DNA from 3 places in the Mesorhizobium sp. CA12 genome. Region 1 is predicted to be linked to each of the others. Evidence: predicted binding sites of a transcription regulator. Region 1 holds the regulator's gene; each other region holds the start of a gene.

Region 1 (9,578 bases):
GCGCTCCTCCATTCTCCTGGAAACGCTGGTCTCGACCATCCAGCGCCACCGCCACAGCAGCGCGGCGGCGCAACCCGCCATTGGCACCGCCAGTCCCCCGCGAGCCGCTCCGGCGCAGACGGCGGCATCGGAGCGCGCCATGCTGCAACCGCCCCCGGCGCGAGCGCGTCCGCGCCCCGCCGATGCCGAGCGCGAGCTCGACATCCTCGTCGCCGAGGACAATGAGGTGAACCAGATGGTGTTCACCCAGATTCTTGGCGAGACCGGTTACCGCTTCGAGATCGTCGGCAACGGCCGCAAGGCGCTCGACGCCTTCGGCAGGCTCAATCCGCGCATGATCCTGATGGATGTATCGATGCCGGAAATGAACGGGCTGGAGGCGACGGGCGCGATCCGCCGGCTCGAGGAGGACATGGGCACGCATGTGCCGATCGTCGGCGTCACCGCGCATGCACTGAAGGGCGACCGCGAACGCTGCCTGGAAGCCGGCATGGACGATTACCTGCCGAAGCCGATCAGTCCGCGGGCGCTGCTCGAAAAGCTCGAGCGCTGGCTGGGTTCGGACGTCGAGACCCGGCGCAACGCCGGTTAAAACGAATTTGGCGGGCAGGACGGCGGCAAGGGGCTGACGCATGCGTATGGTGCGATCGCACCATACCAAAGCAAGCGCCAAGCTCGGACAATCATGACATTGATTCCGCTCTTCGGTTACGGGCGGGAGCAGCGACCGCCGACAAGAAACAGCGTCGACTCTACCCCAACGGACCCTGTTTTCGGCGATGGCCAGGCCATGATCCGCTCTGGCTTACAGGCAACGCACTCTCGTCCGGATTTTATTTCCCGGCGGCCGTCATCCGGCCGCCGGGATAAATTTTGTTTCAAAAGTCAGACAAGTTGCTGATTTCCGCGGCAAACTCCGTCCGGCCCTTCGAGGCTGCTGCGGAACCCCTTCCGAGCATTCTCGTCCAGACGTTACCGGGCTGACACGAAACTGTCATGCGACTGTAATAATCGAGGGCTATTGCGCTGACCGGGCGCCGATACAACGGGTGCCGAAAGACCATCTTCCGAACAGGAGCAGGCCACATGAGACATTTCATCCGCTCGGCGGCCGTTGCAATTGCAATGGCTGCGGCATCAACCCTTAGCATGGCCGCCGCGATGGCAGCCGACATTTCCGGCGCTGGCGCCACCTTCCCCTATCCGATCTACGCGAAGTGGGCCGACGCCTACAAGAAGGAGACCGGCATCGGTCTCAACTACCAGTCGATCGGCTCCGGCGGCGGCATCAAGCAGATCAAGGCCAAGACCGTCACCTTCGGCGCTTCCGACGCGCCGCTGAAGGGCGAGGATCTCACCTCCACCGGCCTCGCGCAGTTCCCGATGGTGATGGGCGGCATCGTGCCGGTCGTCAACCTCGAAGGCATCAAGCCGGGCGAGCTGGTGCTCGACGGTCCGACGCTCGCCGACATCTTCGCCGGCAAGATCACCAACTGGAACGACGCGGCGATCAAGAAGCTCAACCCCAAGATCAAGCTGCCCGACCAGGCGATTGCCGTCGTCCACCGTTCGGACGGCTCGGGCACCACCTTCAACTTCAGCTACTACCTGGCCGACGTCAGCGCCGACTGGAAATCGAAGGTCGGCGTCAACACCGCGCTTGAATGGCCGGTGGGCATCGGCGCCAAGGGCAATGAAGGCGTCGCCAACAACGTGTCGCAGACTGGCGGCGCGATCGGCTATGTCGAATACGCCTATGCCAAGCAGAACAAGCTCACCTATACCGACATGGTGAACAAGGACGGCAAGAAGGTCGAGCCGACCGCGAAGGCGTTCTCGGCCGCCGCGGCCAATGCCGACTGGAGCTCGCAGCCGGGCTACGGCGTTATCCTGGCCAACCAGGCGGGCGCCGAATCCTGGCCGATGACTTCCGCCACCTGGATCCTCGTCTACCAGAAGCCCGATGATGCGGCAGCCACGGCCGAAGCGCTCAAGTTCTTCGCCTGGTCCTATGCCAAGGGCGACAAGATGGCTGCTGAGCTTGACTACGTTCCGATGCCCGACAAGGTCGTGAAGAGCGTCGAGGAGATGTGGGGCAAGGACATCGTCGACAAGGATGGCAAGCCGGTCTACTCCGGCATGTAATTCCCGCCGAATGAGGAGGGCGCCTCTAGCGCCCTCCTGTCTCTTTCGAAATGCGAGGGGCTAAATGACAGCCGTTTCCGAAGCCGCGACATCGTCCGCCCTGCGGACCAGAGAAGCGACGGTGCGCCGCTTCGCCGTCACCGACATGGTTTTCCGGACGGCGACGCGCCTTTCCGCCATACTCGTGCTCGTTCTGCTCGGGGGGGTCGCGATCTCGCTGGTCGCCGGATCGTGGGAGGCCCTGTCGAAGTTCGGCTTCTCCTTCCTGACCACCGAATCCTGGAACCCGGTCACCGAGAATTTCGGCGCGCTCGCGCCCATCTACGGCACCATCGTCACTTCGGCCATCGCCATTCTCATCGCCGTGCCGATCGGCATCGGTATCGCCATCTTCCTGACCGAGCTTTGTCCGCGCCCGCTCAGGCGTCCGATTGGCATCGCCGTCGAGCTGCTCGCCGGCATTCCCTCGATCATCTACGGCATCTGGGGCCTGTTCGTCTTCGCGCCGTTCCTGCAGACGACTGTGCAGCCCTTCATCATCAGTCTTTTCCACGGCATACCGGGGCTCTCCAGCCTGTTTGCCGGTCCGCCCTACGGCATCGGCTTGCTGACCTCGTCGCTGATCCTCGCCATAATGGTGCTGCCTTTCATCACCTCGATCACCAAGGACGTGTTCGACACGGTGCCGGCGGTGCTGAAGGAATCGGCCTACGGGATCGGCTGCACGACCTGGGAAGTGACCCGGCGCGTGACCATCCCCTATACCCGCATCGGCATCATGGGCGGCGTCATGCTCGGCCTCGGCCGCGCGCTCGGCGAGACGATGGCCGTCACCTTCGTCATCGGCAACGCGCACCGCATCAGCGCCTCGCTGTTTGCGCCGGGCACGACGATCTCGGCGACCATCGCCAACGAATTCACCGAAGCCGACGGCAACCTTTATACATCCTCGCTGGTATCGCTCGGCCTGATCCTGTTCATCATCACCTTCATCATCCTCGCGCTCGCACGCTACATGCTGTTGCGCATCGATAGCCGCACGGGAGCCTGACCGATGTCGACTGCCGCATCGCTTCACCAAAGCCGCAAGCGCAAGAATGCCGTGATGATGACGCTGTGCGTCGTCGCGGCGGGCATCGGGCTGGCCTGGCTGGCGCTGATTCTCGGCGCCCTGCTCTACAAGGGGCTTTCCGGGGTGTCGCTCTCCGTGTTCACGGAAATGACGCCGCCGCCCGGCGATGCCGGCGGCCTGCTCAATGCCATCTACGGCAGCATCGTCATGACGATCATCGGTATCGTCGTCGGCACGCCGATCGGCGTGCTGGCCGGCACCTACATGGCCGAATACGGACGCTTCTCGAAGCTCACGACGGTGGTGCGCTTCATCAACGACATCCTCCTGTCGGCGCCGTCGATCATCATCGGCCTGTTCGTCTACGAGCTGATGGTGCGGCCGATGGGGCACTTCTCGGCGATTGCCGGCGCGGTCGCGCTGTCGATCCTGGTGATCCCCGTCGTGGTGCGCACCACCGAGGACATGCTGAACCTTGTGCCCAACGCGCTGCGCGAAGCAGGCACCGCCATCGGAGCGCCGCGCTGGGTGGTGATCCGCTCGGTTGCCTATCGCGCGGCGCTGTCCGGCATCGTCACCGGCATCCTTTTGGCGATCGCCCGCATCTCCGGCGAGACGGCGCCGCTTCTCTTCACCGCGCTCAACAACCAGTTCTGGTCGAGCAATCTCAATGCGCCGATGGCCAGCCTGCCGGTAACCATCTTCCAGTTCGCTCTCAGCCCCTACGAGGAATGGCAGCAACTGGCCTGGACGGGCGCACTCATAATCACCCTGACGGTTCTCGGGCTGAGCATCATCGCCCGCAGCCTAACCGGACGCAGAGAGGACAGATGAAACCGATGTTGTCCACCGACCTGAACGCAGCCGACACGACCGTCGAGAAGGCCAAGATCGAGGTCAAGAACCTCAATTTCTACTATGGCCAGTCGAAGGCGCTGAAGGACATCAACCTGTCCCTGCCCGAGCGCAGCGTGACCGCCTTCATCGGCCCGTCGGGCTGCGGGAAGTCGACGCTGCTGCGCGTGCTCAACCGCATCTACGAGCTCTATCCGAAGCAGAGCGCCGAGGGCCAGGTGCTGCTCGACGGCAAGAACATCCTCGACCGCTCGCAGGACCTCAACCTGCTCAGGACCAAGATCGGCATGGTGTTTCAGAAGCCGACGCCGTTCCCGATGTCGATCTACGAGAACATCGCTTTCGGCGTCAGGCTCTATGAGAAGATCAGCAAGGCCGAGATGGACAGCCGCGTCGAGCAGGCGCTGAAGCGCGCAGCACTCTGGAACGAGGTCAAGGACAAGCTCAACGCCAGCGGCCTCAGCCTCTCGGGCGGCCAGCAGCAGCGCCTGTGCATCGCCCGTACCGTTGCTGTGAAGCCCGAGGTCATCCTGCTCGACGAGCCGGCCTCGGCGCTCGATCCGCTGTCGACCGCCAAGATCGAGGAACTGATCGACGAGCTGCAGGCCGACTACACGATCGTCATCGTCACCCACAACATGCAGCAGGCGGCGCGCGTGTCGCGGCAGACGGCGTTCATGTATCTGGGCGAGCTGGTGGAGTTCGACCGGACCGAGAAGATCTTCACCTCGCCCCGCGAAAAGCGCACGCAGGACTACATCACCGGCCGCTTCGGCTGAGCTCATACGAGGACATCATCATGGCCGAACATACCGTCGCTTCCTTCGACGAGGATCTGAGGCAGATCAGCCGGCTCATCAACGACATGGGCGATCTCGCCAGCTCGATGGTCGGCGCTTCGACCAAGGCTCTGCTTGAGACCGACAATGCCATGGCGCAGCGCGTCGTTTCCGACGATGCCATCATGGACGCGCGCCAGCGCGAGCTCGACGACCGCGCCATCACGCTGATCGCCAAGCGCCAGCCGATGGCCGACGACCTGCGCAATGTGGTTGGCTCGATCCGCATGGCGGGCGACCTCGAACGCATCGGCGACCTCGCCAAGAACATCGCCAAGCGCGTCGGCTCGGTCGGCGTCAGCGCCGCGCCGCGCGACCTCACGCATTCGATCGATTCCATGGCGCAGCTGGTGCTGATCCAGGTCCAGGCCGTGATCCAGGAATATACGGTGGGCGACGCCACGGCGCTGGCCAAGCTTCGCAACGACGACGAGCGCATCGACGTCAAATACACATCCGTCTTCCGGGAGCTCCTGACCTACATGATGGAAGACCCGCGCAACATCACCGCCTGCACGCATCTTCTGTTCTGCGCCAAGAATCTCGAGCGGATCGGCGACCATGTGACCAACATCGCCGAGAACGCCTATTATGTGCTGACCGGCACGCAATTGCCCGCGAATCGTCCCAAGCAGGACGAGACGACAATGTCGGCGCCGGCGGCCTGACGAAGGGTACCTGCCAATGATCGCGCCACGCATCATGGTGGTGGAGGACGAGGAGCCGCTTGGGGTGCTGCTCCGCTACAATCTCGAATCCGAGGGTTACCAGGTCGAAGTGGTGACCCGCGGCGACGAGGCCGAAATCCGCCTTCAGGAAAACGTTCCCGACCTGCTCGTGCTCGACTGGATGGTGCCGGCGGTTTCCGGCATCGAGCTCTGCCGGCGCCTCAGGATGCGGCCCGAGACCGAGCGGCTGCCGATCATCATGCTGACCGCGCGGGGCGAAGAAAGCGACCGCGTGCGCGGCCTCTCGACCGGCGCCGACGACTATCTGGTCAAGCCGTTCTCGACGCCGGAGTTCATGGCGCGCGTCAAGGCGCTGCTGCGCCGCGCCAAGCCGGAGGTGCTGTCCAGCGTGCTCAAGGTCGGCGACATCGTGCTCGACCGCGAGTCGCACCGCGTCTACCGCAAGAAGAGCGAGATCAGGCTCGGCCCGACCGAGTTCCGGCTGCTGGAATTCATGATGCGTCATCCCGGCCGGGTGTTCTCGCGCAGCCAGCTGCTCGACAATGTCTGGGGCGAGACGATCTATATCGACGAACGCACCGTCGACGTCCATGTCGGCCGTCTGCGCAAAGCGGTCAACAATGGCCGCATGCCGGACGTCATCCGCACCATCCGCGGGGCGGGTTACGCGATCAGGGAAGATTAGGGATAGGGGCTGAGACGCTGACGGGTTCTGTGTCTCCAGCATCGGATCGCGTGCATTGGCGGTTAGCCGAGACGCTTGTGCTTCGTCATCCACGGGCGGAGCAAGGAGCGCAGCGACGCAGCGCAGACCCGAGGATCCATTCCGTGATGTCGATGCGTTGCGACAGTCCAGAATTCTGTGCCGCTGCGCTCGACGCGTGAGATAGCGGCATGGATTCCAGGGTCTCCGCGACGGAGCTTCGCTCCTGCTCCGCCCTGGAATGACGAAGCTGCGGGGCCTTCCCTTCGCTAATTCAAGCGTCTGCTGCTGTCCCGGACCTCTTCAAGGCTGCCTCAGGCCACGTTCTTTCCCGTCCCCACTCTTGCCTGGCCTCCCGGCGCGAAAATCTCCTGGTCGACGAAGGTCAACGCGCGCATGGCGCAGCCTTCGCGGATCAGCGGCAACTCGTTCGGCTCGGTGTCGAAGGAGATCGATTCGGAGTGCTGGCCGCCGGCCGTCTGGGCGATCGCCTCGCGCAGCGCCGGCTCGATCAGGTCGAAGGCGGCCGCGCTGACGCCGACCATGGCTACAGGCGCCGGGTCGATGAGGGCGAACAGGCTGCCGAGACCGAAACCAAGCGCTTCGCCGGCCCGGCGGTAAGCCTCCCGTTCGGGGCCGTCCCTCTCGCGCGCCTTCGCGGCAAGGGCCCGCATGTCGGCGTCGCCGACGTCGACCGGCTCGGCGTCCTCGCTCATTTTCATGGCGCTGCGCCAGATCGCATAGTTGCCGGCATAGGCCTCGACGCAGCCGCGGCGGCCGCAGCGGCAAAGCGCCCCGCCCGGGCGGTGAATCATGTGGCCGAACTCGCCGCCGGAGGAATGCGTGCCGGTGAACAGCGCACCCTTGAGCACGAGACCCATGCCGATGCCGTGCGACAACAGGATGGCGATGAAGTCGTCACGATAGCGCTCCGGGTCGCGCCATTGCAGCGCCACCGCCATCATGTTGCAGTCGTTCTCCATGGTGGCGGAGATGCCGAACTCCTTCTCGAGAATGTCGGCGAAAGGAATGTCGGTCAGCGGCGTTATCGGCGACCAGAGCATGGCGCGTGCATTAGAATCGGTGATGCCCTGAATGCCCATGGCGATGCGGGCGACGCTGCCAATGTCGAGGTCGGGATCCTGCAGCCGGCGCCGCACGATCGCCACGCATTCGCCGATCAGCTCGTCGCGGGGCATGACAAGCGTGTCCAGGCGTTGCTGCTCCTCGGCGACAACCTGGCCGGCATAGTCGATCACGGCGACCGACAGGAAGTTCAGAGACAACACCACGGTCAGCACCGCGGCGGCTTCAGGGTTCAGCGCCAGGCCGATCTGCGGCCGGCCGCGCTTCAACGCCGTCGGCTCGCTGGCCTTGCTTTCGGTGAGAATGCCCTCCTGGATCAGGTCGGCGGAGATCGCCGAAATGGTCGAGTGGCTGAGCCCGGTGGTGGCGGCAATTTCGGTCCGTGATGGCTGACCGGCGCGGCGTACCGCCGAAATCACCATGGCGCGGTTGCGCCGGCGCAAATCGTCATGGCGGATTCCGACCGACATCGTTTCGCACGTCCTCCCCAGTCATCGCGGCCTTGTGATAATGCCATGGCCTGTCGCTGACACGCTAGGGATTGTGGCAGAAGCCAGGGGCCATGTCATTATTTATTGCGGATACCGAAAAAAATGCCTGAGCCCATCAAAACCCATCAGAATCTCGGTTGACAGCGCTGTTGTGCTGGACCACTATTTTTTTGAGGCTCGAAAAAAAGCCTCTGTGCCGGCCTTCGGGCCAGTCTGGGTCGCGCCGCACGGGCGCAGGGAGGATATCATGAAGAAATTTGCAGCCGCCATTCTGGCGGGCGTTGCCATGTCGCTGACGCTGGCGTCCGTCGCCGAGGCGAAGGACAAGGTGATCGGCGTGTCGTGGTCGAATTTCCAGGAAGAGCGCTGGAAGACCGACGAAGCAGCGATGAAGGCCGCCATCGAGGCCGCCGGCGACAAGTATATCTCGGCCGACGCGCAGTCCAATCCGGGCAAGCAGCTAACCGACGTCGAAAGCCTGATCTCGCAGGGCGCCAACGCGCTGATCATCCTGGCGCAGGATGCCTCGGCAATCGGCCCGGCAGTGCAGAAGGCGCTCGATGAAGGAATCCCGGTCGTCGGCTATGACCGCCTGATCGAGAACAAGGACGTGTTCTACCTGACCTTCGACAACAAGGAAGTCGGGCGCATGCAGGCCCGCGAGGTGTTCAAGGCCAAGCCGGAAGGCAACTATGTCTTCATCAAGGGCTCGGGCTCCGATCCGAACGCCGACTTCCTGTTCGCGGGCTCCATGGAAGTCCTGAAGGACGCCATCGACAGCGGCAAGATCAAGAATGTCGGCGAGGCCTACACGGACGGCTGGCTGCCGGCCAACGCGCAGAAGAACATGGAGCAGTTCCTGACCGCCAACGACAACAAGGTCGACGCGGTCGTGGCTGCCAATGACGGCACCGCCGGCGGCGTTGTCGCGGCGCTGACGGCGCAGGGGCTGGCCGGCACCGTGCCGGTCTCGGGCCAGGACGGCGACCACGCGGCGCTCAACCGCATCGCGCTCGGCACGCAGACCGTGTCGGTGTGGAAAGACGCGCGCGAGCTCGGCAAGAACGCCGCCGAGATCGCCTCGCAGCTCGCCGACGGCAAGAAGATGGGCGACATCGCCGGCGCCAAGGACTTCACGACGCCCGGCGGCAACACCGTCAAGTCGCTGTTCCTGACGCCGGTCGCGATCACCAAGGACAACCTCAACGTCGTCATCGACGCCGGCTGGATCAAGAAGGACGAGGTCTGCGCGGGCGTGCCCGCCGGCAGCGTCCAGGTCTGCAACTGAGCCTTGCCGACGTTCGATCAAAAACACCTGCGCCGCGGCCAGGAGCGGTTCAATGAACCGCTCCTGGTTTTTGTTGCCGCAATCCCGGACGGAAAACCGCTACGCACTTTCCTGGGATTGCCTTAAAGCCGCGGCGTTTTCTCAAAAGATTTTGCCGTTCTGCCTCAGGCGGATAGCTTCTAGGCTGAGTTCCGGCATCCGCGCCAGACGGCAAGCCGGTGGGAGGAAATCATGACCGACACGACGTCTACCCAACCGGCGGACACCGCGCGCGCGTCGGAACTCGGCACTGTTGCCCGGTTCCTGAAGGCGACCGAGCTCGACACCCGCATGCTGGGCATGATCGGCGCGCTGCTCCTCATCTGGATCGGGCTGCATGTGATTTCCAGCCTGCGGCTTGGCGTCAACCC
Region 2 (9,578 bases), on a different contig from region 1:
CAGCCGCCACGACGGTCGAGCGCAGAGCAGTCCTTCTGGTCGTCATGCACGTTCCTCCCTTTTAGACCCCTCCCGATGGAGGGTTTCGAATTGATCTGCGTCCTCGGTCGGCCGGCTCCTCCCGCCGGCCAATCCTCACATCGAATCTGGCCTCAAGCCGGATTGGGCACGTAGCTGTTCCCTCCCCGGCATTGCTTCAGATAGTCGAGCGCGCGCGCCTGTCCGGTGATCTCGAGGTCGCCGCGATAGACCGGATCGTGCCAGCCTTCGATGTCGATGGCGCCCTTGTAGCCGGCCAGCCGCAACTCGCTGATCACCCGCGTCCAGTCGCTGTCGCCGAAACCCGGCGTGCGCATCTGCACGAAAGGCAGGCGGCCGAACACGCCATGTTCGCGGATGACATCCCAGCGCACCGTCGCGTCCTTGCCGTGGACGTGGAAGATGCGCGGCGCCCATTTGCGGATCTGCGGGATCGGATCGATCAGGTAGACAAGCTGATGGCAGGGCTCCCATTCAAGCCCGAGATTGTCGTTTGGCAATTCGTTGAACATCAGCTCCCAGGCATCGGGATTGTGGGCAATATTCCAATCGCCGCTCGCCCAGTTGCCGTCCATCGCGCAATTCTCGAACGCGATGCGCACGCCCTTATCGGCGGCACGCTTGGCCAGCTGCCCCCACACCTCGCGGAAGCGCGGCAGGCTGTCGGTCAGCTTCTTGCCGCGGATGCGGCCGGTGAAGCCGCTCACCGTCTCCGCGCCGAACAGATGCGCATTATCGATCACCGTCTCCCAGGCCGCCAGCACACCGCGATCGACCTCTCCATTCTCGAGCGGGTTGCCGAACACCCCGATCGAGGACACGGTCACATCGGCATCGCCGATCGCCTCGCGGATCTCGCCCGCCAGGCGCTTCAGGTCCTTGCCGCCGAGCGTCTGCCAGAAGAAGGGCTGGATGCTCTCGAAGCCGAGCGGCAGGATTTGCCTGACATAGGCGGCCGGATCTTCGAGATTGGCCCGCACCATGGTGCCGATCCTGATATCGAGAAGCGGGTTTGCCGTCATTGTGCTTCCTTGGCGATTGTCACGCGCCGCCCGCTCTCCGCGCTCTCGATGGCGCCGAAGACCATGGCCAGGCTTTTGATGTTGTCGGCGCCGCGCGTCTCCGGCTCGGCGCCGGTCTCGATCGCGTGCATGAAATCCCGGATGATGCCGAGATGGCCGTCGACGCGGTCGGCGAGATCGAGCGGCGGCACTTCGATGGGCTGGGTCTTGTCGATGATCCCGTCGCGGCCGGACGCAATCACCTCCGCCTTCAGCCCGTCGTGGCCATCCCACAAGAGGCTGCCGCGCTCGGCGACGATACGCCAGCTTCCCTCCCAACTCGTGCGGAAACCGTCGGCGCACCAGGAGCCGGCATAGGTGAAGATCTTGCCGCCGCCGAGGTCGAAGACGGCGCTGGCCGACGACCCCTGCCGATACCAGGAATTCACGGGTTCCCATTCCTGGCAATAGACGCTGGCCGGCTCGCCGGCGACCATGTAACGCGCGGCATCGAACGTGTGGATCGCCATGTCGAGCAAGAGCACATGGGCCATCTCCTCGCGAAAACCGCCGAAATGCGGCGCGACGAAGAAGTCGGCGTGGATGCTGGTCGGTTTACCGATGACGCCGGAGTCCAGGAAGCGCCTGATGCGCCTGACATTGGCGACATAGCGGCGGTTCTGGACGACAGCGTGGATGCGCCTCGCCTTGCGCGCTGCCTCGACGATGGCGCGCGCATTCTCGGGGCTGTCGGCCAGTGGCTTCTCGGTGAGCAGATGGCAGTCGTGCGCGAAGGCCGAAAGCGCGACTGCGCGGCGTGCGACGGGAACCACGACGTCGAACACGGCATCGGGCTTGGTCTGGTCGAGGACGGCGTCGAGGTTGGTGCCGATGACGGCGTCGGACAGCGCGTATTCGCGCGCCCTCGCCTGGGCCCGCTCGGCATCGAGGTCGACGAGGCCGACAATGGCGAGCCCGTCGATCTGCTTCGCGGCATCGAGCCAGTGCTTGCTCATCGCTCCGCACCCGGCCAGGACGACCCTCATCATCCAGCGCTCCTCCTCCGCCGGTCCCTCCAGACCGGACGTCACGGCGTCACCGTAAACGTTTTTCCGTAAACGTTTACGAGAACACACCCGATGGCGTAGAATGTCAACCGGCTGCCTGCAAAAATCGCCCCGAAGCCTTGGCCTGAGCGGCAGCCGGTGCTAGCCAAGGCAAGGGGAGAATCCGTCCTTGGCGTCCAGCATCCACGATCTCGCGCGTCACCTGAACATCTCGATCGGCACCGTGTCGCGCGCGCTGAACGGCCGTGCCGACGTCAATGCCGACACACGCCAGCGTGTGCTCGAAGCAGCCAGGAAGCTGAACTATTCGCCCAATCAGTCAGGCCGCAGCCTGCGCCAGGGCGCCACCCGCTCGATCGCCTTCATGCTGCAGCCGCATCCCGGCGACCAGCAATATGGCGAGCCGTTCTTCATCCCGTTCCTGACGGGCCTGCAGGCGCGGCTCGCCGAGCATGACCTGGATCTGATGGTCGTCATGGGTGAGCCGGGCCAATATCAGCAGGAGCGGTTGCGCCGCGTGGTCGAGACGCGCCGGGCCGACGCGGTCGTGTTGGCCAATACGCGAAGGGAAGACGATCGGATCGAGTATCTCAGCAAGGCCGGCTTTCCCTTCGCCACGCTTGGCCGAAGTCAGTCCGGCGGCGACACGTATCCTTCACTCGATATCGATTTCGAGAGGGCGGGTGATGAAGCCGTCGACCGGCTGGTCGCGCGCGGCCACCGCCGCATTGCCGCCATCCGGCCTTCGCTTGATCTCAACTTCGGCTACCTGTTCCTCGACGGCTACCGCAAGGCGCTGAAGCGGCACGGTATCGAGGTCGACCCCGACCTGATCGCCGACGGCTTCATCAACGAGACCGGCGGCTACCAGGTGACGCCGCAAGTAATGCGCTCCAAAAACCCGCCGACGGCGATCATCTTCAACAATGACGCGATGGCGCTCGGCGGCTGCAAGGCGCTGGCCGAGATGGGTATCAAGCCGGGCCATGACATGGCCGTGATCGTCATCGTCGACACGCCGCTCTGCCGCTACTTTTCGCCGACGCTGACCGCCTTCCGTCCGTCGCTGGAGCCCATGGGCCGGCGGCTGGCCGAGATGCTGCTCGCTTCGCTTCCCGCATTCGCCGGCCCTGAGGGCACACGCATCATCCGCGAAGTCTGGCCGCTGGAGCTGATCGCAAGAGAGAGCGATTGAGCGGAGGCGCTTTCCCTTCTCCCCTTGTGGGAGAAGGTGGATCGGCGCGTCAGCGCCGAGACGGTTGAGGGGTGATCCAGCGGAGTGAGCCGTTAGCATTCCCTGGAACACCCCTCATCCGACCGAGCTTCGCTCGGCCACCTTCTCCCACAAGGGGAGAAGGAAACTGTCATGCAACCATCACGTTCACGTCCTAGACCGCTCGACGGGACCGGCTCGCCGCATCGCCGATGCGCGTTCCTTCCAGGCCGCTCTGCTCGTCAAGAAGGGGATATCGATGAAACATCTCAACCGGACCGTCGCGCTCGGCGCGGCACTCGCCTTGTTCACTTCCCTGACCCCGGCGCTCGCCGACGGCGTCGCTTACGTCAACAAGGGGCTCGTCGGCATCGGCCGCATCCCGGCCAACCAGAAGGACAAGTTCGGCGAGACCTTCGGTTCAGGTTCCGGCATGGCGATCGATACCAAATCCTGGACGCGTGAAGGGGCCACCTACAGGGGTTCGCTCTGGCTGCTGCCGGACCGCGGCTACAATGTCGTCGGAACCACCGATTATCGCCCGCGCCTCAACACCATCTCGATCGAGCTGGCGCCGACAGCACCCGGCGCGGCGCCCGCTGCCGGACAGGAACAGTCGGGCGTTAAGGCGACGCTCGCCGACACGATGCTTCTGACCGACGACAAGGGCGCCGACGCCACCGGCCTCGATCCGTTGAACGGCGTGCGCGCCGCCGGCGACATGCCGATGCTGCCTGAGGCCAATGGCAAGCTGGCGCTCGATGACGAAGCGATCGTGCGGCTGCCGGACGGCACGATGTTCATCTCCGACGAATATGGTCCCAACATCTACCGCTTCTCGGCCGAAGGCCGTCTGATGTCGGCGACCCAACCGCCCGCGGCGCTGGTGCCGATGCGCCACGGCAAGCCGAACTTCGCGTCCGACAACCCGGGCCCGGGCGCTGCCGAGCCCGATCCGAAGGATCCCGAAACCGGCCGCCAGAACAACCAGGGCCTCGAAGGCATGTCGATGACGCCAGACGGCAGGTTCCTGATCGCCGTGCTGCAGTCGGCGCCCCGCCAGGACGGCGGCGATTCAGGCTCGACCCGCCAGAACACCCGCGCGCTGGTTTACGACGCTTCCGATCTCGCCCACCTCAAGCTGGCGCATGAATATGTCGTGCCGTTGCCGATGTTCAAGGATGCCAAGGGCAAGACCAAGGTGGCCGCTCAGAGCGAGATCGTCGCACTCTCCGACAAGAGCTTTCTGATGCTGGCGCGCGACTCAGGCAACGGCCAGGGCGTTAAGGGCGACGAGTCGCTCTATCGCAAGATCGAGATCGTCGACCTCTCCGCCGCCACCGATATCGCCAACGGACCGTTCGACGCCGCCGACAAGCCGGTCGCGCCGAAGGGCATGCTCGACCCGTCGGTGACGCCGGCCAAGCTCACCTCGTTCATCGACATCAACGACAAGGGCGAGCTCGGCCGTTTCGGCCTGCACAATGGCGCGCCGAACGACAAGGACAACCTGTCGGAGAAGTGGGAGGCTATGTCGCTGGCGCCGGTGCTCGATCCGAAGCTGCCCGACGACTATTTCCTGTTCGTCGCCAACGACAACGACTTCCTCACCCAGGACGGCTTCCAGGTCGGCGCTGCGTACAAGGCCGAGGACGGCGCCGATGTCGACACCACCTTCCTGGTCTATCAGGTCACCCTGCCCGGCCTTTCTGGAAACACCACTCAGTAATGGGATGCGGTCGGCTGCCGCGGCAGCCGACCCCTTTCTGAAGGGATGCATGAGCATCAGGCCTGCGATAGCATCGCGGGCCTGATTCAGTTTCGGCCCCACCACCATGGATAACAACATGGATGACAAACAGCCCACCCGCCGGCGGACTCACGACCTGACCAGCGGCCCAATTCCGCGCACGCTGCTTTTGTTCGCCCTGCCGGTTCTGGGCTCCAACGTGCTGCAGTCGCTCAACGGCTCGATCAACGCGGTCTGGGTCGGCCGCTTCCTCGGCGAGGCGGCGCTGACGGCGACCTCCAACGCCAATCTGGTGCTGTTCCTCATCCTCGGCACCGTCTTCGGCATCGGCATGGCGGCAACCATCCTGGTAGCGCAATCGGTCGGCGCCCGGGACCTGCCCGAGGCGAAGCGCATCGTCGGCACCAGCGCCACCTTCTTCTTCCTCGTCTCGGTCGTGTTCGCCGTCTGCGGCTGGATTTGGATCGACGCCATCCTGACCGGGCTCGGCACGCCGGCCGATGCCTTGCCTTTGGCGCGCGCCTATTTGCGCATCATCTTCGTCGCCGTGCCGATGATGAACCTTTTATCCTTCGTCATGACCGTGCTGCGCGGCGCCGGCGACTCGCGAACCCCGTTCGTCTTCATGGCGCTGGCGGTCGTGCTCGACGTCGTGCTCAATCCGCTGCTGATCCGCGGCATCGGCCCCTTCCCCGAGCTCGGCATTGCCGGTTCGGCAACGTCGACGCTCATAGGCCAGACGGTGAGCGTGATCGCCATCCTGATCGTGCTTTATGTGCGCAAACACCCGCTGCGGCTGGCGGGCAGCGATCTCTCGCTGCTGCGGCCCGACCCGAAATTGCTGCGCATCGTCGTTTTCAAGGGCATTCCGATGGGGCTGCAGATGATCGTCATCTCGGCGGCGGCATTGACCGTGATGGGCATCGTCAATTCCTACGGCTCCCAGGTAGCCGCCGCTTACGGCATCGCCGCGCAGCTCTGGACCTACATCCAGATGCCGGCTCTGGCGATCGGCGCCGCCGTCTCCTCGATGGCGGCGCAGAATGTCGGCGCCGGGCGCTGGGACCGCATCGGCAGGGTCGCGGCGTCGGGCGTCGGCTTTAACCTGGTGCTGACCGGCGCGCTGGTGGCGCTGCTTTTCGTCTTCGACCGCGCAGTGCTCAGCCTCTTCCTCAGCACCGACAGCGCCGCGATCGACATCGCCGCCCACATCAACAAGGTGGCATCCTGGTCGTTCATCCTGTTCGGCGTCACGATCGTGCTGTTCGCCACGGTGCGCGCCACCGGCGCTGTCATGCCGCCGCTGATCATCCTGATCATCTCGGTGTTGATCATTCGCACCGGCTTTGCCTATTCCATGCGCAGCGTCATCGGCCAGGAGGCTCTGTGGTGGAGCTTTCCGGCAGGTTCGATCGCCTCGCTGGCGCTCGCCGCCGCCTATTACCGCTTCGGCCACTGGCGCACGATGCACATGATTGAGGACCGGCCGGCCGCGGGCGAGCCGCCCGACACGGGCCTCGGCGTGCCGCGCCAGCGCGCGCAGCTCCTGCCGGAGACGCCGAACGGCTAAAATCCGCGACGACAGGAAACGTGAAAATCCGCTACCGCGCGTATTTGGCGCCGAAGCCAAGCGCCACCAGCGAGAAGACGACAATCATGCCGGCAAAGGCCAGGCTTGCGATGGTTGCGTTCGCCAGGCTCGACAGGATGCCGATGCCGATCACCGGCAGCGCGTTGCCGCAGAAGCAACAGATGAAGAAGGCCGACACCACCTCGGCGCGGCGGTCGGCCGGCGCGATCTGATTCACCACTTGCAGGCCGCCGCGATAGCCGAGCGCCGCCGCCACGCCGCAGACCGCCGTCGCAACGATCATCAGGACCATCGAGGCATAGACCTGCGCCGCCACGATCAGCGCCACGGTCGGGATCATCAGCACCAGCGCGGCAAGCATGGTGGAGCGGCTGGAGAGCCATGTGGTGGCGACGATGGTGATGGCCGCCACAATCGACAGCTCGAAGAAAAGCCCGCCAGCCTCGGCATGATTGGTCACATGCAGCTGCTGCGCCAGGATGCTCGGCGCCAGCGCCGCGTAGAAGCCGACCAGCGCCATGGCGCCGAAACCGGTCACCGCCGGCGCCACGAATTGCGCGCGGATATTGTCCGGCACCGAAAGCCGCGGCCGCAGCGAGACCTCGGAAAACCGTCCGGGCCTGGAGACGGTTTCCCGCGTGCGCCAGATCAGCAGGGTGACGAAGGCAAGCAGGACGAGATAGACGGCGAATGTCAGCCTGAGCGGCCAGGGCGCATATTGGGCGAGCAGCCCCGACATGAGCGCGCCGGCCCCGAGACCGACAAAGTTGGTGCTGGTGGCGATGACGGCGGCGCGTGACTTGTCCTTGCCCTCGATCAGCTCGGCCAGCCAGGCGGTGCCCGCCCCCGCGCCGACACCGATGCCGAGCCCGCTGAGAATACGGGCGATGTCGAGCCAGGCGAGGTTTTCGGCGAAGAGGAAAAACAACGCACTGACCACGGCAACGCCCATCGCCGCTAGCGCGGCGGGGCGGCGGCCGACGACATCCGACAGGCGGCCGAAAAACAGCAACGCCGCCAGATTGCCGACCACATAGACGGCGTAAACCAGCGTCAGCGTGACCTGCGAGAAGCCGAAGGCCTGCTTGTAGATCACATAAAGCGGCGTCAGCGCGGTGCTGCCGGCAAAAAGCGCTGCGATCATGGCGGCGACGACGGCCATTGCGGCGCCGCCGCCAAGCTCATTGTCACGCGTCATGGTTTGAGCGTAGCTGGTCATGGCAACCTCCGGGGGTTGCAAGCCCAACGCCTATATAATGGCGCTGTTCCAGCCACCGAATGTCCTCCTGACAATCCTGACAGGATGGTCTTGTGCGAAATCCTCGCGTAGCTTTTGTCGGCCGACGAGGAGGAACCATGGGCAAGGGACGGGTCGAGGCATTCACCGATGGTGTCGTCGCCATCATCATCACCATCATGGTGCTGGAGCTGAAAGTGCCGCATGGCGAAGATTTCTCAGCGCTTCTGCCGCTGTGGCCGATCTTCTTCTGCTATGTGCTGTCCTTCATCAATGTCGGCATCTACTGGAACAACCTGCACAACATGTTCCACACCGTGCAGCGGGTCGATGGACGCGTGCTGTGGGCCAACCTGAACCTTTTGTTCTGGCTGTCGCTGATGCCGGTGACCACCGCGTTCATGGGAGAGAACCACTTCGCGCCCGTACCGGTCGCCGTCTATGGCATCGACCTCGCGCTTTGCGCCGTCGCCTACACCGTCCTGGTCCTGAAGCTGCGCCATCTGCACGGCGCCGACACGACCTTCGCCAAGGCCGTCGGCCGTGACAACAAAGGCAAGATCTCGCTGGCGCTCTATATCGCCGCAGTCCTGCTCAGCTTCCTCAACCAGTGGATCAGCGTGGCGATCTATGTGCTTGTAGCGACCATCTGGTTTGTGCCGGACAAGCGCTTCGAACGGTTGGTCGAGAAATAACGCTTACTTCCGCATGGTTTTCAGCTTTTCCGCCGCCGAGGCGGCAAGGTCGGCATAGCGCTCCTCCAGCCTCTCGGCTGCCTTGATGATCGGAAAGTCATGGCCGAATTTCTCCAGCGCCAGCCTTAGCTTCTCGGCGAAATCCGCCTGCTTCTCCAACGCCGCAAACAGCGTCTTCACCTGCGTCTCGCTGATGTCGGGATTGGCGAGCATCTTCGGCACCTCGCGGCTCATCTGGTCGCCGTTGACGGTTTGCTCCTTCAGGATTCCGATCCAGTCGGTCAAATGCCGAACTCCTTTTTGGGACAACATGCGCGGCGTGCGCTGCGATGGTCAACCCGTTGCGGCTTTCGCCGTAATCACCGGACGAACCGGCCTTGCCTCGGCGGCGCCTGGCGTTAAGTTCGGCCCGACCCGAACAAGGATGGAACTCATGACCAGCGACGCCCAGATCCAGACCGCCCTGCCCGCCTTCGCCTCCGGCAATGTCGCCGTCATCACCGGCGGCGCCAGCGGCATCGGCCTTGCCGCCGCAAAACGGTTCGTGGCAATGGGCATGAAGGTGGTGCTTGCCGACATCGGCGGCATGCGCCTCGACCAGGCGAAGCAGGCGGTCGCCGCGATCGGCGGCGAGGATGCCGTCCTCCCAATCCCGACCGATGTCTCCAGGGCGGAAGAGGTCGACCGGCTCGCGGAGCTCGCTTACGGTGCCTTCGGTGCGGTGTCGGTGCTGATGAACAATGCCGGCGTCGGCAACAATCCGGGCAAGCCGTGGGAGAACCGCGACGCCTGGAAGCGGCTGCTGGACATCAATTTCTGGGGCGTCGTGCATGGCGTCGAAGCCTTCGCGCCGCGCATGCTCGCCGCCGGAAAGCCGGGCCTGATCATCAACACCGGGTCCAAGCAGGGCATCACCACGCCGCCCGGCAATCTCGCCTACAACGTCTCCAAGGCCGGCGTGAAGACCTTTACCGAAGGACTGGCG
Region 3 (9,578 bases), on a different contig from region 1:
TGCGCATGCAGCGGCTCGCTCACCGCCGGATCGCAGAAGGTGTCGGCGACGGTGCCTTTCGACAGGCCGGCGATGGCCACGATGTCGCCCGCCTGGGCCTCGTCGATCGGCTGGCGCTCGAGGCCGCGGAAGGCGAGGATCTTCGAAATGCGGCCGGTCTCGATCTGCGTGCCGTCATGGTGCAGCACCTTGACCGCCTGGTTGGCCTTCAGCGTGCCGGACTCGATGCGGCCCGTGATGATGCGGCCAAGGAACGGATTGGCCTCGAGGATGGTGCCGATCATGCGGAACGGGCCGGGATGCACCGTAGGTGCGGGCACATGCTTGACGACCAGGTCGAACAGCGGTGCGAGACCCTGGTCTTTCGGGCCTTCCGGATTTTCCGAAACCCAGCCGTCGCGGCCCGAACCATAGAGGATCGGGAAATCGAGCTGCTCGTCGGTGGCGTCGAGCGCGGCGAACAGGTCGAACACCTCGTTGACCACTTCGATATGGCGGGCATCCGGACGGTCGATCTTGTTGATGACGACGATGGGGCGCAAGCCGACCTTGAGCGCCTTGCCGACAACGAATTTGGTCTGTGGCATCGGCCCTTCGGCGGCGTCGACGAGCACGATCGCCGAATCCACCATCGACAGGATGCGCTCGACCTCGCCGCCGAAATCGGCGTGTCCGGGCGTGTCGACGATGTTGATGCGGGTGCCATGCCAGTCAACCGAGGTCGCCTTGGCCAGGATGGTGATGCCGCGTTCCTTTTCGAGGTCGTTGGAATCCATGGCGCGCTCGGCGACGCGCTGGTTGTCGCGGAAGGCGCCGGACTGTTTCAGGAGTTGGTCGACGAGGGTGGTCTTGCCATGGTCGACATGCGCGATGATCGCGATATTGCGGAGGTTCATTGTCTGGTCTCGGGAGCGTTGCAGGCAGCAGGCCCAGAGGCGCCGCCTTTTTCGGTTGCGCGGCTCATACAAGGTTTTTCGCAATTGCGAAAGGGGAGGCCCGACCCCAAATACATGGTCACTGATTCTTAAACGTCTTGGTGTGAAATGATTCCGTTAACCAAGGCGGAACCTTTGAGGGGCCGGACAGTTCGATGTTCATGACCGATCCTATGTCCAGATTGCGTCCGGTTTTTGCGTGGGCGGCGCTTGGAATGCTCGTCGCTGCCGGTGCCGCGCAGTCGGCGGCGACGCTTCGGCAAGCCGACCCGATCGTACCGCCCGACGCCAGGACCGCGCAGCAGATGTTCGCCGACGCCCCCGACGGCGTCGACCCGATCGTCACCGGCCCGGTCAGCGCCGCCTTCAAGCAGCGCCAGAAGGATGCCAACTGCGACACCGCGGTCTGGCCCAACGTTCCCCGGGCTTGCTATCCGGATTGATTTCGCCTTTGCCATAACGCGGCTAACGTCGCGATCCTTCGCGCCCCCCTCTGGCCTGCCGGCCATCTCCCCCACAAGGGGGAGATTAGCAGCTTCGGCGCCTCGCTCATTCCTGCAACGTTGGAGATTGGCGAAGGTCGAGGTGACGGCCAATCTCCCCCCTTGTGGGGGAGATGCCCGGTAGGGCAGAGGGGGGCGCTGTCCCGCCAACCTTACCAATTTTCTCCAGGACCTTACGCGGACCGCACCGGATCGAGCGTAACCTTGTAAAGCTCATTGTCGTCGCGATCCATCAGCCGTACGGTGAGCTGTTCCGTTGCGCCGGAAATGTCGACCAGACCGAAGAACTGCAGCCCGGCCGACGGCGGCAGGTTCTGGCCCTGTTCGGCGGTTGGCGCCTTGATGAACTTCAACTCCGGCCCGAAGGTCATGTCGAGATCGTTGGGGCCGAAGGTGCCGGCGTGGATCGGGCCGGAGACGAATTCCCAGAACGGATTGAAATCCTGGAACTGCGCCTTGTCGGGATTGTAGTAATGCGCCGCGGTGTAGTGGACGTCGGCGGTCAGCCACACCGTGTTGGTGATGCCGGCATTCTTGATGAAGCGCAGCACGTCGGCGAATTCGAGCTCGCGGCCTTTCGGCGCGCCATTGTCGCCGTTGGCGACCGCCTCGGCCCCGGCCTTCTTCGCCGCGTCGTTCCAGACGACCAGGCCAAGCGGCATGTCGGCGGCGATGACCTTCCACGTTGCCTTGGAATTCGCCAGCTCGCGCTTCAGCCACTTGGACTGCTCCTCGCCGATCATGCGCGACTTCGGCGTCAGCGTCTCTTCCATGTCGGGGCCGTTCGGGCCGCGATAGGAACGCATGTCGAGGAAGAACACGTCGAGCAACGGCCCATGCGAGACCTTGCGGTAGACGCGGCCCGGCTCCGACGGCTCGTAGCGGATGGTCGTCATTTCATGGAAGGCGCGAGCCGCCCTGGCCGCCAGCACATGGATCGACTTTTCCTTGTAGCGGTCGTCGGCGGTCAGGTCCTTCGAATCCGACCAATTGTTGAGCACCTCGTGGTCGTCCCACTGGTAGAAGGTCGGGCAGATGGCCGACAGGCCAAGCACATGCTTGTCCATCATGTTGTATTTCCACTGGTCGCGGTACTCGTCCAGCGTCTCGGCCACTTTGCGCTTGCCGTCGATCATGACGACGTTCTTCCACTTGCCGCCGCCGGGCAGGTCGACTTCGTCCTTCAGGGCGCCGTCGGCATAGATGGTGTCGCCGGAATGCAGGAAGAAGTCCGGCGTGTGCTTAGCGATGGTCGAATAGGTCTTCATGCCGGTCTCGTCGATGCCCCAGCCCTGGCCGGCGGTGTCGCCCGACCAGGCGAAGCGCACGTCGCGCTTGGACGACGGCGCGGTACGGAAACGGCCGACGATCGGCTCGGACACGGCATTGATGTCGGAAAGATCGGCAGCCACCATGCGGTAGAAGATGTCCTGGTCCGAGGCGAGATCGGTGAGCAGCCGCTTCACCGTGTAATCGCTGGCCGGCGAGGTATCGAGCGCCGCCAGCCGCGTCGCATTGGCGAAGCTTTCGGTCGTCGACACTTCATACATCACACGGGCCGGACGATCGGTGCGGGTCCAGACCATGCCCGAGGTGGCGTCGACATCGCCGGACTGGACGCCATGCGTGAAGGCCGGACGCTGGCTGGCGCGGGAATAATAGGGCAGCGCCAGACCGGAGGCGCCGACAAGGCCGAAGGCGCTGGCCGAAGTGACGAAAGCGCGGCGGGTGAGCGAAAGCTTGTTCATGGCTGTCTCCGGGATGGCATTGAGCGGGACCGCCAAGCTCTCGCTTCAATGTTTCAGGCGCATATCGGAACCATGAAGTTTTGATAACAGTCGACATCTTCCTTCTCCCCTTGTGGGAGAAGGTGGATCGGCGCGATAGCGCCGAGACGGATGAGGGGTGTTCCAGCGGAGTGAGGCGTCGGTGTTCCCTGGAGCACCCCTCATCCGGCCGCTTCGCGGCCACCTTCTCCCACAAGAAGGGGAGAAGGGAAAGTCGCGCCTAAGCCGCCTGCGGCTCCGGCCCGAAGGCCGGCCTGCTCGTGTTGATCAAGAGCGAGATACAAGCCGCCGCGATGCCGGTCATCCCCGCAATCAGGAAGGCCAGCTCGTAATTGCCCTGCAGCTCGCGCATCGTGCCGCCGAAGGCGGCGGCGGCCGCGGCGCCCACCTGGTGGCCGGCGACGATCCAGCCGAACACGATCGGTCCGCTGCGATCGCCGAACGCCTCGTTGGCAAGCCTCAGCGTCGGCGGCACGGTGGCGATCCAGTCGAGCCCGTAAAGCACGGCGAAGATGACCAGGCTGGTCGCCGAGAAGCCGGAATAGGGCAGGTAGATCAGCGACAGACCGCGCACCGCGTAATAGACGCCGAGCAGCTTGCGGGGATCGAAACGGTCGGTGAGCCAGCCGGAGAGCGTGGTGCCGATCAGGTCGAAAATGCCCATCATCGACAACAGCCCGGCTGCCTGCACCTCGCCGATGCCCATATCGCCGCAGAAGGCGATGAGATGCGTGCCGACGAGGCCATTGGTGGTGAAGCCGCAGACGAAGAAGGTGGCGAACAGGTACCAGAACACCCGCGTGCCCGCCGCGCGGCGCAGCGTGTTCAGCGTGTGCGCCAGGAAATTGCCCTGCGATGCCGGCGACACCGGCGGCACGTCGTCGGCATCGGCGCCATAACGAACCTGGCCGATCGAAGCGGGGCGCTCGGGCACCAGCAGCAAGACGAAGGGTATCAGCGCGGCGGTGGCCAGCGCCACGGCAATCGCCACCGGCTTCCAGCCGCCGTTCTGCGCCAGCGAGGCGATGAGCGGCAGGAACACCAACATGCCGGTGGCGCTGGAGGCCGACATCAGCCCCATCATCAAGCCGCGATTGGTCTTGAACCAGCGGTTGACGATGGTGGCGCCGAGCACGCTCGCCACCGCGCCCGAACCGATGCCGGAAAACACGCCCCAGGTGATGAAGAGATGCCATGGCTCAGTCATGAACAGGCTGATCGCGGTCGATCCCGACATCACCAGCAGGGAGCCGAGCAGCGTGCGGCGCAACCCGATGCGCTCCATCAGCGCGGCGGCGAACGGTCCGGTCAAGCCGTAGAGCAGGATGCCGACGCTGGCGGCCCAGGACGTTACGTCGCGATGCCAGCCGAAGCTTTCCTCCAGCGGCACCATTATCACCGAGGGCGCCGAACGGAGCCCGGCCGCGATCAGCAGGCACAGGAAAATGACGGCAACGACGACGAATGCGTAGCGCTGGCCAAACGGACGGGACTGGATTATCATGTTACTGACCGGTACGTTGCAATGGAGTGAAGCCATACATACGTACCGGTCAGTAACATTGTCAAGCGAGTTGTTTGAATGCCATCCGGCAATAAAATTGAAGCGTCGATCAGCGAGCCCCCTGCTCCGAGGGCGGCGGATAAGATCCTGGACGTGGCGCGCGACCTCTTTTACCGCGAGGGCATAAGGGCGATCGGCGTCGACGAGATCGTCAGGCGCGCCGGCGTCACAAAGCCGAGCCTGTACCGCAGCTTCCCATCCAAGGATGAGCTTGCCGCCTCCTATCTGCGTAAATACGACCTCGAATTCTGGGAACGCTTCGACGAAGCCGTCGACGCGCATCCGGGCGATCCGCGCGCCCAGATCATCGCCTTCCTGGCCCGCGTCGGCAAACGCACGCAAAAGCCGGACTATCGCGGCTGCGGCATGACCAACGCTGCGGTGGAATATCCCGAGCGCGGCCATCCCGCGCGGGTGGTGAGCGAGAATAACAAGGTCGAATTGCGCCGCCGCCTGCGCGCTATGGCCGCCGCAATGGGCGCCGCCGATCCCGACACGCTGGGCGACGGACTGCTGCTGCTCATCGAGGGCGCTTATATCAGCGGCCAGCTGTTTGGCGTTGGCGGACCGGCGGCGGCGGTTGCCCGCAACGCCGATCTCTTGATCGAAGCCAGCTTGAAGAAATAGCGATTGACGTTACGCTCGGGCAGCTCGAACGGAGTTGTCAGCGATGCGCGCTCTTCTGGTCCCGCTTGCCCTCGCCGGTTTCTGCCAGGCGGCCCAGGCCGGCGACATCTCCAGCGCCTATACCGAGCTCGACTCGAAGAAGGACTGCGTGACCTATGCGCAGGCCGCGGAAGGCGACGGCGACTGGGCGAGCCTCGCCTGCTCCGGCTACCGCGGCTATCCGGTGCTGATCGGCTATGACGACGCGCGCGAATCCGTCTATTACGGCTTTCCGTCCGACGACATGACTGCGGTCTGGGAGAGTTTTACCGCGTTCAACGGCTCCGGACCGAAAGTCGAATGGCGCATCGAGACCAATGGCGACGTCGTCATCCCCTTCGCCGCCATCCACCGCCGCTCCGTCAGCAACCCTGAGGACGAAAAGAAATCGACCGATGTGCTGGTCGTCGCCAAGGTGGCGCAACCGGAAGAGCATCAAGGCTGCACGATCGGCCTGGTATTAGCCACTGGCAATCCGCAGGCCAACGACCAGGCGCGCAAGCTCGCCGACGAAAAGGCAAAGACCTTCGCCTGCGGCAAGGACAAGCGCGAGGTGATCGGCGACGTGCCGCCCTTCGGCCGCGTGGACAACTAACCGGGCCTCGCCAACAATTGGGCCAGGGCCGGATCGGGTTCCCATTCGGGTCGCTGCCTAGTAAACCCTTGCGCGGTTGCAGCCGGTCTCGGGAGGTTCCGCTTGTCCAGTTCTGTCAGCGTCACGAACGAGAACGGCGTGGCGGTGGTCACCATCGACAACCCGCCGGTCAATGCGCTGAGCTTTCATGTCCGCAAGCCGCTTTACGAGGCGCTCACCGCTTTGCGCGACGATCCCGCCGCGAGGACGATCGTCATCGCCTGCGCCGGCCGCACCTTTGTTGCCGGCGCCGACATCACCGAATTCGGCAAGCCGGTCGAGCAACCGGAACTGCGCGCCATCGTTGCCTTGCTGGAAACCATCGCCAAGCCGACGGTGGCCGCCATCCATGGCACGGCGCTCGGCGGCGGGCTGGAACTGGCGTTGGGTTGCCATTTTCGCGTCGCGGACGCCGGCGCCAAGCTCGGCCTGCCGGAGGTAAAGCTCGGCCTGTTGCCGGGTGGCGGCGGGACCGTGCGTTTGCCACGCCTGGTCGGCGCCGCGAAAGCGCTCGGCATGATCGTCTCGGGCAGCCCGATCTCGGCCCGCGAGGCGAAGGCCGCCGCTCTTGCCGACGCGGTTGTCGACACCGATCTCTTGGCAGAGGCGGTTCGTTTCGCCCACGAAATGGCTGCTCGAGGCGGACCGTTCGTGCCGGTGCGTGACCGCAACGACCGCCTTGCCGGAACCGACCTCGGTGCCTTCGACCGCCAAGCCGCCGATCTGGCCAAGAAAGCCCGCGGACTGGACGCGCCGCTGGCCTGCGCCGAAGCCGTGCGCAACGCGATCACCTTGCCGTTCGACGCAGCGCTCGCGGCCGAGCGGGAGCTTTTCCAAAAACTCGTTTCCGGCGACCAGTCGCGCGCGCAGCGGCATCTTTTTTTCGCCGAGCGCGAGGCGGCGAAGGTGCCGGGCAAGGATTTGCGGAAGCGCCGGATAGAGCGCGTCGGCGTGATCGGCGCCGGCACGATGGGCGGCGGCATCGCGATGGCCTTCGCCAATGGCGGCCTGCCGGTGACCTTGCTTGAGACGAGCGAAGCGGCGCTGCGCCGCGGCCTGGCGACGATAGAGAAGAACTATGCCGTCTCCGTCAGTCGCGGCTCGTTGACGGAAGAGGCCAAGCAGCAGCGGCTCGGCCTATTCAAGGGCAGCACCGACTACGCCGATCTCGCCGATTGCGACTTGATCATCGAGGCCGTGTTCGAGGACATGGCGGTGAAGAAGGACGTGTTCGGCAGGCTCGATGCGGTCGCCAGGCCCGGCGCCATCCTCGCCACCAACACCTCCTATCTCGACGTGAACGAAATCGCCGCCTCTACGTCGCGGCCGCAAGACGTGCTCGGCATGCATTTCTTTTCGCCGGCAAACGTCATGAAGCTCCTTGAGATCGTGCGCGCCGAAAAGACCGCACCTGAGGTTCTGGCGACGGTCACCGACCTCGCGCGGCGCATCGGAAAGGTCGCGGTCGTCGTCGGCGTCTGCCACGGTTTTGTCGGCAACCGCATGCTGTCCGCAAGGGGCGCCGAGAACGAGGCGCTGTTGCTGGAAGGCGCGACGCCAAGCCAGGTCGATAAGGCCTTCACCGATTTCGGCTGGCCGATGGGGCCGTTCCAGATGGGCGACCTCGCCGGCCTCGATATCGGCTGGCGCAACCGCAAGGCCCGCAGCCAGACGGCGGTGATTGCCGATACGATGTGCGAGCAGGGCCATTTCGGCCAGAAGACCGGGCGCGGCTGGTATCGTTACGAGACCGGCTCGCGTGAGCCGATTGCCGATCCGGATGTCGAGGCGCTGATCCGGGCGAAGGCGGCGGAGCTTGGAATTGCGCGGCGCGAGATCGGCGCCGAGGAGATTCTCGAACGCACGCTTTATCCCTTGGTCAACGAGGGTGCGAGGATTCTTGAGGAAGGCATCGCCGCGCGCGCGTCCGATATCGACGTCGTCTGGGTCAATGGCTACGGCTTCCCGATCGGCAAGGGCGGGCCGATGTTCTGGGCCGGGCTTGAAGGTGCGACGAAGATCGTCAGGCGGCTGGAGTTCTGGCACCGGCAGACCGGCCGGGCGATCTTCGAGCCGGCGCCGGCGTTGAGGCGGTTTGCCGAGACGGGATCGTGGGAAGGTGCGGGCGGCGCCCCATAACTTCGTCATTCCAGGGCGAAGCGAAGCGTAGACCCTGGAATCCATGCCGTTCCATCAGACAAAGAATGCAACGGTGCAGAACGAGCGATGGCACAGCCGTCGATTATTCTGCACCGTCGCCGCGCTCAGACGTCGCGGCATGGATCCTCGGGTCTGCGCTGCGTCGCTACGCTCCTTGCTCCGCCCGTGGATGACGAACGCGGAGGCGACAACACCCAAATTTGACCATGTGGACAAATCTCAGGCGCCGTTCCATAGTCCCGGGTGTCTGACATTTTGGAACGGCCGGCTCGACACGGCTGTCGAACAGAGGGGCACTTCAATGGAAAACGAACGTAGCAAAACGCAACGCGCCGGCCTGTCGCGGCGCAACGTGCTGGAACTCGGCGCGCTCGGCCTCGCGGCCACCGTGCTGCCCGGCGCGGCCTTCGCCAAGGACAAGAAGCTGAAGGTGGCGGCGATCTTCGCCACGCCGATCGAGGAGCCGTGGGACAACCAGATCCACGTCGCCCTGCAGAAGGCCGAGAAGGAGCTGGGCATCGAATACAAATGGTCGGAAAAGGTGCAGACCGCCGACTTCAGCCGCGTGATGCGCGAATATGCTCAAGGGGGGTACCAGCTGGTGCTGGGCGACGCCTTCGCCGCCGAGCGCGAGTCGCGCCGCACGGCCAAGCAATTCCCGAAGACCGCGTGGCTGTTCGGCTCCGGCGCCGGTCCGGCCGAGCCCAATTTCGGTGTCTTCGACAACTGGATTCACGAGCCCGCCTATCTCTCCGGCATGATCGCCGGAAAGATGTCGAAATCGGGCACGGTGGGCGCCGTCGCGGCGATGGGCATTCCGGAGGTCAACCGGCTGGTCAACGCTTTCTTCGCCGGCGCCAAGGAGGTCAACCCGAACATCAAGAAGAAGGTTGCCTTCATCGGCTCTTTCTTCGATCCGCCCAAGGCCAAGGAAGCGGCCGTGGCACAGATTGATGCCGGCGTCGACGTCATCTATGCCGAGCGCTTCGGCGTCATCGAAGCGGCGGTCGAGAAGAAGATTTTTGCCATCTCCAACATGTCCGACCAGTCCAGCCTCGGGCCGGATACCGTCATCACCGGCCCGGTGTGGGACATGTACCCGACGGTCGAGCAGGCGATCAAGCTGGTCAAGGCCGGCGTCTTCACCGCGCAGGACTATGGCGATTTCTCGCGCATGGCCAAGGGCGGTTCGTATCTGGCGCCCTTCCATAAATTCGACAAGACGCTGCCGGCGGACGTCAAGGACCTGGTCGAGAAGAAGAAGGCCGAGATCCTCGAAGGCAATTTCCGCGTCGACGTCGACGAGAACACGCCGGTTTCGGATTGACG

What was found. Region 1 encodes PhoB, which activates phosphate uptake and scavenging genes when phosphate is short. Its sites were predicted from a motif close to TGTCATNNANCTGTCAT; they were not measured.
Region 2: a site for PhoB is predicted at 3,470-3,486, ahead of LB520_RS00380 (esterase-like activity of phytase family protein). Genes of this name have one in related genera too.
Region 3: a site for PhoB is predicted at 3,259-3,275, ahead of LB520_RS27565 (alkaline phosphatase D family protein). Genes of this name have one in related genera too.

What each region holds. Positions count from the first base shown of each region.
Region 1 is NZ_JAIUHT010000003.1:171,630-181,207, reverse strand. Features, by position in the region: gene LB520_RS29110 (response regulator) at 1-592, shown strand, start outside; gene pstS (phosphate ABC transporter substrate-binding protein PstS) at 1,087-2,145, shown strand; gene pstC (phosphate ABC transporter permease subunit PstC) at 2,210-3,196, shown strand; gene pstA (phosphate ABC transporter permease PstA) at 3,200-4,051, shown strand; gene pstB (phosphate ABC transporter ATP-binding protein PstB) at 4,048-4,851, shown strand; gene phoU (phosphate signaling complex protein PhoU) at 4,872-5,579, shown strand; gene phoB (phosphate regulon transcriptional regulator PhoB) at 5,596-6,285, shown strand; gene LB520_RS07310 (ROK family protein) at 6,618-7,859, opposite strand; gene xylF (D-xylose ABC transporter substrate-binding protein) at 8,128-9,168, shown strand; gene LB520_RS07300 (sugar ABC transporter permease) at 9,400-9,578, shown strand, end outside.
Region 2 is NZ_JAIUHT010000001.1:77,118-86,695, reverse strand. Features, by position in the region: gene LB520_RS00400 (substrate-binding domain-containing protein) at 1-46, opposite strand, end outside; gene LB520_RS00395 (sugar phosphate isomerase/epimerase family protein) at 153-1,061, opposite strand; gene LB520_RS00390 (Gfo/Idh/MocA family protein) at 1,058-2,089, opposite strand; gene LB520_RS00385 (LacI family DNA-binding transcriptional regulator) at 2,277-3,302, shown strand; gene LB520_RS00380 (esterase-like activity of phytase family protein) at 3,580-5,049, shown strand; gene LB520_RS00375 (MATE family efflux transporter) at 5,168-6,640, shown strand; gene LB520_RS00370 (MFS transporter) at 6,672-7,880, opposite strand; gene LB520_RS00365 (TMEM175 family protein) at 8,018-8,593, shown strand; gene LB520_RS00360 (hypothetical protein) at 8,597-8,878, opposite strand; gene LB520_RS00355 (SDR family NAD(P)-dependent oxidoreductase) at 9,027-9,578, shown strand, end outside.
Region 3 is NZ_JAIUHT010000025.1:7,965-17,542, forward strand. Features, by position in the region: gene typA (translational GTPase TypA) at 1-896, opposite strand, end outside; gene LB520_RS27560 (hypothetical protein) at 1,091-1,378, shown strand; gene LB520_RS27565 (alkaline phosphatase D family protein) at 1,612-3,186, opposite strand; gene LB520_RS27570 (MFS transporter) at 3,446-4,729, opposite strand; gene LB520_RS27575 (TetR/AcrR family transcriptional regulator) at 4,808-5,416, shown strand; gene LB520_RS27580 (hypothetical protein) at 5,460-6,050, shown strand; gene LB520_RS27585 (3-hydroxyacyl-CoA dehydrogenase NAD-binding domain-containing protein) at 6,153-8,228, shown strand; gene LB520_RS27590 (BMP family protein) at 8,551-9,576, shown strand.